2 regions of the Micromonospora sp. NPDC005205 genome follow, and region 1 is predicted to be linked to the other one. Evidence: riboswitches for the same ligand, from Rfam matches in the RefSeq annotation. Region 1 holds a riboswitch; the other holds the start of a gene.
What was found. Region 1 has a riboswitch for cobalamin ahead of ABZU43_RS32055 (ribonucleoside-diphosphate reductase subunit alpha). Riboswitches for the same ligand answer to the same signal wherever they lie in the genome.
Positions count from the first base shown of each region.

Region 2: another riboswitch for cobalamin. It lies ahead of ABZU43_RS10380 (acyl-CoA thioesterase); the one in region 1 lies ahead of ABZU43_RS32055 (ribonucleoside-diphosphate reductase subunit alpha).

Region 1 is NZ_JBEXHV010000031.1:44,795-49,003, forward strand. Features, by position in the region: gene ABZU43_RS32045 (FadR/GntR family transcriptional regulator) at 1-371, opposite strand, end outside; gene ABZU43_RS32050 (enolase C-terminal domain-like protein) at 380-1,777, opposite strand; cobalamin riboswitch at 2,209-2,426, shown strand; gene ABZU43_RS32055 (ribonucleoside-diphosphate reductase subunit alpha) at 2,619-4,209, shown strand, end outside.
Region 2 is NZ_JBEXHV010000004.1:132,592-136,800, forward strand. Features, by position in the region: gene ABZU43_RS10370 (DUF6355 family natural product biosynthesis protein) at 244-570, opposite strand; gene ABZU43_RS10375 (helix-turn-helix domain-containing protein) at 841-1,821, opposite strand; gene ABZU43_RS10380 (acyl-CoA thioesterase) at 2,279-2,791, opposite strand; cobalamin riboswitch at 2,920-3,136, opposite strand; gene ABZU43_RS10385 (copper resistance protein CopC) at 3,258-4,209, shown strand, end outside.

The sequences.
Region 1 (4,209 bases):
AGCAGGTCACCCGCCTGGGCCAGGGCCTCGTCGGTGATCCTGGTCGCCGCCAGGCAGGCGGCCTCGCACTCCAGCAGCCGGCGGACGGTGTGGATGTGCCGGGGGTCGCCCTGGCCCTGGAAGTCGACCACGAAATTCATCGGGGCCAGCAGCTGTGGCGCGTCGAGGTTGGTGACGTAGGTGCCGTCGCCCTGACGGATGTTGACGATCCCCAGGATCGACAGGGCCGACATCCCCTCGCGCAGGGAACCTCGCGAGACGCCGAGCTGCTCGGCGAGGTCCTTCTCGATGGGCAACCGGTCCCCGGGCCGGAACTGCCCTTCGAGGATCATCCGTTTGATGCCGTTGACCACTTCGTCGGTGCGAGACATGACCCCCCCTAACGGCCGGCGGGGGTGGCCTTCCCACCCGCGATCACGTACGCCGCCTCCGGAGATGACACGGTAGTCGGGTCTGTCGCCGCCCAGTAGTGGCCGTCGGGGAACCGGTAGAGCGCCACCGACTCCTGACGCATCCGGGTGGAGTAGCCGGGCTGGCTGGGCAGGACGTATCCGCTGCCGGAACCGGTGTCGCGGATGATGCAGGGATCGGTGAAGTGCTCGTGCAGGTGGTCGACGAACTCGGTGACCCGGTTGGTGAGGTCTCCCGAGATCGCGACGTAGTCGAGCACCGACACGTGTTGGACCATCTCGCACAGCCCGACACCACCGGCGTGCGGGCACACCGGGACGTTGAACTTCGCGGCGAGCAGCAGCACGGCGACGATCTCGTTGATGCTGGCCAACCTGCCGGTGTCGAGCTGGCAGAAGTCGATGGCCTCGGCCTGGAAGAGCTGCTTGAACATCACCCGGTTGTGGCAGTGTTCGCCGGTGGCGACGCCGATCGGAGCGACGGCGCGGCGGACGGCCGCGTGGCCCAGGATGTCGTCGGGGCTGGTCGGCTCCTCGATCCACAGTGGCGTGAAGCGGGCGAGGGCGGTGACCCACTCGATGGCCTGACCGACGTCCCACACCTGGTTGGCGTCGATCATCAGGTTGCGATCCGGGCCGAGGATCTCCCGCGCGATCGCGCATCGGCGGATGTCGTCGTCGAGGTTGGCGCCCACCTTGAGCTTGACGTAGCCGTAGCCGGTGTCGACCGCCTCCTGGCACAGTCGGCGCAGCTTGTCGTCGCCGTAGCCGAGCCAGCCCGCCGAGGTGGTGTAGGCGGGGTAGCCGGTCCGGTCGAGCTCGGCGAGGCGGGCGGCCTTCGTGCTCTCCTTGGCCCGCAGGATGGCCAGTGCCTCGTCGCGGGTCAGCGCGTCGGACAGGTAGCGCAGGTCAGCGATGTCGACGAGTTGCTCGGGGGTCATGTCGACGAGCAGCCGCCACAGCGGCTTGTCGGCGACCCGGGCGACCAGGTCCCATGACGCGTTCAACACGGCGGCGAGGGACAGGTGGACGACGCCCTTCTCGGGGCCGAGCCACCGCAGTTGCGAGTCGGAGGTGAGCAGGCGGTAGACCGCGCCCATGTCCGCTGCCATCGTTGCCACGTCCTGGCCCACGAGGAGCTGTGCCTGGTGGACTGCCGCCGCCGCGACGATGTCGTTGCCTCGGCCGATGGTGAAGGTCAGGCCGTGCCCCGCGAGTGGCGCGCCCACGCCGTCGACGCCGTCGGTGTGCAGGACGACGTAGGCCGCCGAGTAGTCGCCGTCCTTGTTCATGGCGTCTGACCCGTCAGCGGTCAGGGAGGTGGGGAAGCGGACGTCTTCGACGGTGACGGCAGTGATCTGCGGCATGCGCTCCTCGCCCGGCTAGGCTAAAGATCAGATGATCACTGGGAGTATACGGAGGGCTGCTCCAGCGCGTCAACGTTGTCGATCACCTCGGACGTGCAGACATATGATGTTTGCCCTCTCGGGTCGAGCCGCCTTGACTCCGATCATGCCGGTTGGCGGGCGAAGGTGCCGCGCGCGGCGGACCTGGAGATCGGATGTTCCGGCTCGCCGCGAGGTATCGACGGCCACGTATGGGCCTGGTCCTCAGTGCTGTGGCCTCGATACGTCAAATCTTTGTCGAATGTCGACACCGTGCGCAGAGCCTCGTCTCCGGTGCCCGGCGTCGGTCGGCCGCAGCGTGCTCCCGGGGGGTTGGTGACGGTGGTCACCGCATCGCCGTCGACACGCCCGAGACCGACATGTGGGGTGTGACAACGACTGCGTCCCTATATATGGTGTCGAGCGCAGCTGGTTCGGCCGCTCATCCAGTGCGGTCGAGGCAACAGGGAACCCGGTGGAAATCCGGGACTGTCCCGCAGCGGTGAGTGGGAACGACAGCCGTCATCAGCACTGGGCCACCATTCGGCCTGGGAAGCGACGGCCAGTAGGAGACCGGCGAGCCCGGTCGTGCCCGCGAGTCCGAAGACCTGCCAGCGCGCCGCGTACCCGCACCCGGGTGGGCGGCGGTCCGAGGCCGCGTGGGACGGCTGACGCCACCTGACCCATGCCGGTGCCGGCGTGGCGTCCGTCGGTGTCTGTCTCCTCGCGTCCGGGCCACCAGGTCTCGAACTCCGAGGAGCGAGTGGTGACAGTCACCGAGGTAGTCCCGGCCAGAGGCGACGCGACAGTGCGGCGGACGCCGATGCAGGTCCGCAAGCGCGACGGCGGCACCGAACCCGTGGACGTGAACAAGATCGTCCGGGCGGTCGAGCGGTGGGCCGACGACCTGACCGACGTCGACCCGTTGCGGGTGGCTACCCGCACCATCAGCGGCCTCTACGACGGCGCGACCACTGCCGAACTCGACCGGCTGTCCATCCAGACCGCCGCCGAGATGATCGGTGAGGAGCCGCAGTACTCGCGTCTGGCCGCGCGGCTGCTGGCCGGCTACGTCGACAAGGAGGTGCGGCGACAGGGCATCACCTCGTTCAGCGCGGCGATCCGGGTCGGCCACGCCGAGGGCCTGATCGGTGACGACACCGCCGCGTTCGTCGCCGCACACGCCGCGACGCTCGACCACGCCGTCGACCCGGACGGCGACCGCCGGTTCGAGTATTTCGGCCTGCGCACGGTGTACGACCGCTACCTGTTGCGCCACCCCACCAGGCGACTGGTGCTGGAGACCCCGCAGTACTGGCTGCTGCGGGTGGCCTGCGGCCTGTCCCGGACGGCGGACGAGGCGGTCGACTTCTACCGGCTGATGTCCAGCCTGGCCTACCTGCCCAGCTCGCCGACCTTGTTCAACTCCGGCACCCGGCACACCCAGATGTCCTCCTGCTACCTGGTCGACTCCCCGCTCGACGAGCTGGACTCGATCTACGCCCGGTACGCCCAGGTCGCCAACCTGTCCAAGTTCGCCGGGGGCATCGGCATCGCGTACTCCCGGGTCCGCTCCCGGGGCGCGCTGATCCGGGGCACGAACGGGCAGTCCAACGGGATCGTGCCGTGGCTGCGCACGCTGGACGCGAGCGTCGCCGCGGTCAACCAGGGTGGCCGACGCAAGGGCGCTGCCTGCGTCTACCTGGAGCCGTGGCACCCGGACATCGAGGAGTTCCTGCAACTGCGGGACAACACCGGCGAGGACGCCCGCCGCACCCACAACCTGAACCTGGCCAACTGGGTGCCGGACGAGTTCATGCGTCGGGTCGAGGCCGACGAGCTGTGGTCGCTGTTCGACCCGCACGAGGTGCCCGAGCTGCCCGACCTGTGGGGGGAGCGGTTCGACGCCGCGTACCGGCAGGCCGAGGCGCAGGGCCGCTACGTGCGGCAGGTCCCGGCCCGCGAGCTGTACGGGAAGATGATGCGGACCCTCGCCCAGACCGGCAACGGCTGGATGACCTTCAAGGACGCGTCGAACCGGCTCTGCAACCAGACCGCCGAACCGGGCAACGTGGTGCACCTGTCCAACCTCTGCACCGAGATCGTCGAGGTGTCCAGTGACGCCGAGACCGCCGTGTGCAACCTCGGCTCGGTGAACCTCGCCGCCCACCTCACCGCCGACGGCATCGACTGGGAGCGGCTGCGCGCCACGGTGCGGACCGCGGTGACCTTCCTCGACCGGGTCATCGACATCAACTACTACCCGACCGCGCAGGCGGCGGCGAGCAACCCCCGCTGGCGGCCCGTCGGGCTCGGGCTGATGGGCCTTCAGGACGCCTTCTTCGCGCTGCGGCTGCCGTTCGACTCGCCGGCCGCCCGCGAGCTGTCCACCCGGATCAGCGAGGAGCTGTACC
Region 2 (4,209 bases), on a different contig from region 1:
TGCTGAGGGCGAGCGCGATGTCGAATAAGCCCATTTCATCGTGACGGGGCTGGTCACGGCGGTGGGGTGGGGGCAGGGATCGACGTAGGGCGAGGCTCCCGGCAAGACACCCAGGATCCGATGCTCCAACCGGAAGCCTCGCCGTTGTCTACCCTGCCGCGATTCCCCTGTCCGACCGCGCCCTCAATTGCCTCGCTGGCCTGATCCGCGAACACCGAACGCAGGTAGCGCCTGGCCGGCCGTTCAACAAGTTTGACCCGAGTACCACGCGTTGGATACGGCGTTGGCGCCGCCGATGTCCCACGTTCCCGGACCGATGCACCATGTCCAGTCGTCGCGGGGCCACGTCGCGTCGACGTAGATGAGCACATGGGTGTTCCCGCAGTGGTTGTACCAGGCCGTCACCGCGTCTTCGTAGTAGCCGCAAACCTGCGCGGCGACGTCCTCGCTGCCGGGCTTGGCCTGCTCCGAAACCGCGGTGGTTTCGGGTTGGGACAGGCGGGAGCTGGCGCCCGGACTTGCCTGTGCCACGGTCCCGGACAGGGTGAGTGCGCCGAGGATCGCGGTCACTGCCGAGATCCGAAACGCCGTTCTGTACCCCATTTTCACAATGGTCTCCTGTCAGCCGCCGCTGCGGCCTCGATGATGCTGCTGGCTGCATGAAGTGATCGATGCACTTCCTCGCGCTCCTTCCATCGCGAAAACACGGATCGATGTAACACGCTCAAGTGAATCTTCTTCTGTAAGCCGGAATCAGATTCAACCCTGACTGAGCGGACTTCCTAAGATAAGAGTGCAGGACACAGCCGGGTCTGTCGTTACTGGTGAGCGCACAAGTCTTTAGTCTGCGCGTACTCTCGCGTACTGCTCGCGGAACTGGCGTGGCGAAAGACCGTAGGCGTTGCGGAACGCCTGGCTGAAGTGCGCCGGGCTGGTGAACCCCCACTGGGCGGCGATCGCGTGGATCGGGCGCGCGCCTAGTTGGGGGTTGGCGAGGTCGCGTCGGCACTGCTCCAGGCGACGCTCGCGGACCCAGCCGGCAACCGTGCGCCCTTCCTCGTGGAACAGCTTGTGCAGGTATCGCAACGAGATGTGATGCACTGCGGCAATCGCGTCCGGTGTCAGGCGCGGATCGCCGAGATTCTCTCGGACGAAGGCGTGGATCTGAGCCATCAACGCTCGACGTCGGGTGTGGGAGGGCACCGCACTTTGGACGTCCAGCGCGTTTGCCAGTGCCGCTGTCAACACGTCAATGGTGAGGGTGGACAGCTGGGCGGCGTCCAACGGACTGAGTTCGTCCATGTGCCGGGCAAGGTGCAGCAGGAATTGTGAAGATAACGCGCCGATACCTTGGGCGCCGGGGATGCGAACTGCGCTCAGGCGCCGCAACTCCCAAGGGGGCAACGGCAGTAACAAACGCGGGAAGCGCAGAAGCAGCAGCTGACTAACTGGCACATCCGGGCTGAATTCGGCCAGGTAGGGCCGGGAGGTGTCATACAGAATCAGATCCCCCACGCCGAAATCTGTGCGCTGGCCGTCTTGCGTGATCATGCCGCCACCGCGCACAAGGCAGCCCAGCTTGAACACCTCGGGATCGGCCTGCCGAATGAGCTTGGGAGTGCGGTGGACCGAGTGCGGCATCGTGGTCATTAATGTCGCCTGCACGGGACCGAACTCGCTGATTCCGACCTGAGCTCGAAATCCGGGCTCCCACTGCGATTCACACCGTAAATCGTAGGGCACCCAGAGCTTCGAGTTCACCTCGCGCCAGAAGGCGAACCCGTCTTCAACCGGGACCTCGGTGGTGCTGACTACGTCCATGACTCACCTTCGCACTGTCGCTGCAGGGGTCAGATCACGATAGCCTGGCGTCGATATACCGGCGTTGCGAGTTATGGCGCGGGTCAGGCATTGAGGGCTTTTCATCGTGATGGGCCTGGTCGCGATGGGTGGCGGGCAGCGTATGTCGAGATAGGACGCGGCTCCCGGTAAGACAGCAGGCGACCAAGATCCGATGCCCCAACCGGGAGCCTCACTGTGCTGTCTCACCCGTCTACGGGTCGCGCTGTCCGGCCGCACTCTGAACCACCTGGCCGACCTCATCCGCGCCGAACGCACCCGCCGCCGCGGCATCGAGCTCCCGCAACAACGCGGCGCACATAAGCATCCACACTCTGCGTGATCGGGACTTGACGTGGACGCCATCCCATCCGACCAGATCGACGGCGGGGCGTTCCTCAGACCGCGCCGGCGCCGCGACGGGCGCACCGCGCACGGGTCAGTCGTCTTCGGCACCGTCGAGCAGCGCGCGCCGCAGCGCCAGCCGGTGCTTGCGGCGGATCTCCGCCTCGCGGTACCGCCGCCGGTCACCGTCGGTCTCCGGTAGCAGCGGCGGCACCGTACGAGGCTGGCCGTCGTCGTCGATCGCGACCATGACCAGGTGAGCGGTGGCCACGTCGGTGGGCGGCACCGCCCGGTCCCACCGGTCGGCGGTCACCTTGACCGCCACCTCCATCGAGCTGCGACCGGCCCAGGTGATCCGGGCGTCGACGTGCACGACGTCGCCGACCCGCACCGCGCGCAGGAACGCGGTCTCGTCGATCGCGGCGGTGACCGCCGGCCCGTCGGAGTGGCGGGCGGCGACCACCCCGGCCACCGAGTCGATGAGATTGAGGATCCGGCCGCCGTGGACCGTACCCATCAGGTTGGTGTGATGCTGGTCCATGATCTGCGACAGGGTCAGGTGCGACGCCGACGGCGCTCGGCCGGCGATCGTGGTGGTGTCGTGCACAGCGGTAGTCCGTCCCTCGGGAAACCACACCGCCGGAACACGGGCACACGCTGACGAGGACACACCGGCGCACACCGCCCGGCACGTCACCCGCTCAGCCCACCCGCGAGGCCGACGGCAGCGCACACGGTTGTGTACGCGGCGCGGGCAGGTCTTCGGACTCGCGGGCCCGACCGGCTCCACGCCGGTCCCCTACTGGCCGTCGCTTCCCAGGCCACTGGCCCAGTGCTGATGACGGCGGTCGTTCCCACTCACCGCTGCGGGGCAGCCCCGGATTCCCACCGGGTTCCCTCTTACGACGCCCAGCCGGTCACGACGGGGCGAACCAGCGCCACCGGGAGCATAGCTGGCCAGGGGCGACGGCCCCTCAGCCCGGCCGACCACCCGGGAGGTGTTCGGCTTTAGCCATGTGAGGAAAAAGTTCGTCACCTCTTGTAAAAAGTCTCAGCCCAGTGAGGATATTCAGATGCGTCGTCACCCTCAGATTCCTGGGCGGGTGGTCTCGGGCCTCCTCGCGCTCCTCCTCGCCTCGGCGGTCGCTCTCCTCGCGTCCGCCCAGCCCGCCGCAGCTCACGGGACCCTCGCCATGTCCACACCGGCGAGCGGCGCAACCGTGCGCGAGCCGTTGACGTCGGTGCAGCTGTTCTTCACCGAGAAGGCCGCTGCCAACGCGTTCTTCACGATCACCGCGCCGGGTGGCATCCGGGTCGACAATGGCTGGTCGTACGGGGAGCCGAAGCCGCTGGACAAGCCGGTGCGCGAGTACTTCCTGGTCAACGGCCAGTTCGAGCCACGCGAGTACACAACCGGGTTCCCCGCGACGGTGGCGGTCGCGCACCTGCCAGCCAAGGGCCAGTACTCGGTGAGCTACCTGTCGGTCGCCTCGGACGGGGACCCCGTACGCGGCACCTTGACCTTCCGCTACGACGGGCCGGTGACGGCGGCGCCCAAGGGGTGGAGCCCGCCGTCGACCCAGCCAGATCCGGCGCTGTTGGCCACCGCCGAGCAACACGGGTCGTCCGGGCAGGCGTCGGCGGTGCCGACAGTCGCGGCCGAGACGGCGGTTCCGCCGTCCGCGGCAGCGGCTGCGCCGACCGGATCGACTGACGAAAGCGGCCCCGGAGCGGTCGCGTGGGTCGGCCTGGCGGTGGTCGCGGTGGCGGCGGCGGCGGCCGGATTCGTCGTCTGGCGTCGGCGGACGACCCCCACCGGCAGACCCGCCGGCCGGGGCCGTACCGCGTCGGCGACATCCGCTCGACGCGGCGCCGGCACCCGTCCCGGGACCAGGACCGCCGGCACCAGGATCGCCAGCGCCAAGGCCACCGGCGCCAAGGGCGCCGGTAGCAAGCCCGCCGCTGCCAGAACCGGCGGCGGCAGAGCGGTCGGTGGCAGGACCGACGCAGACAGGAGCCTCGCGG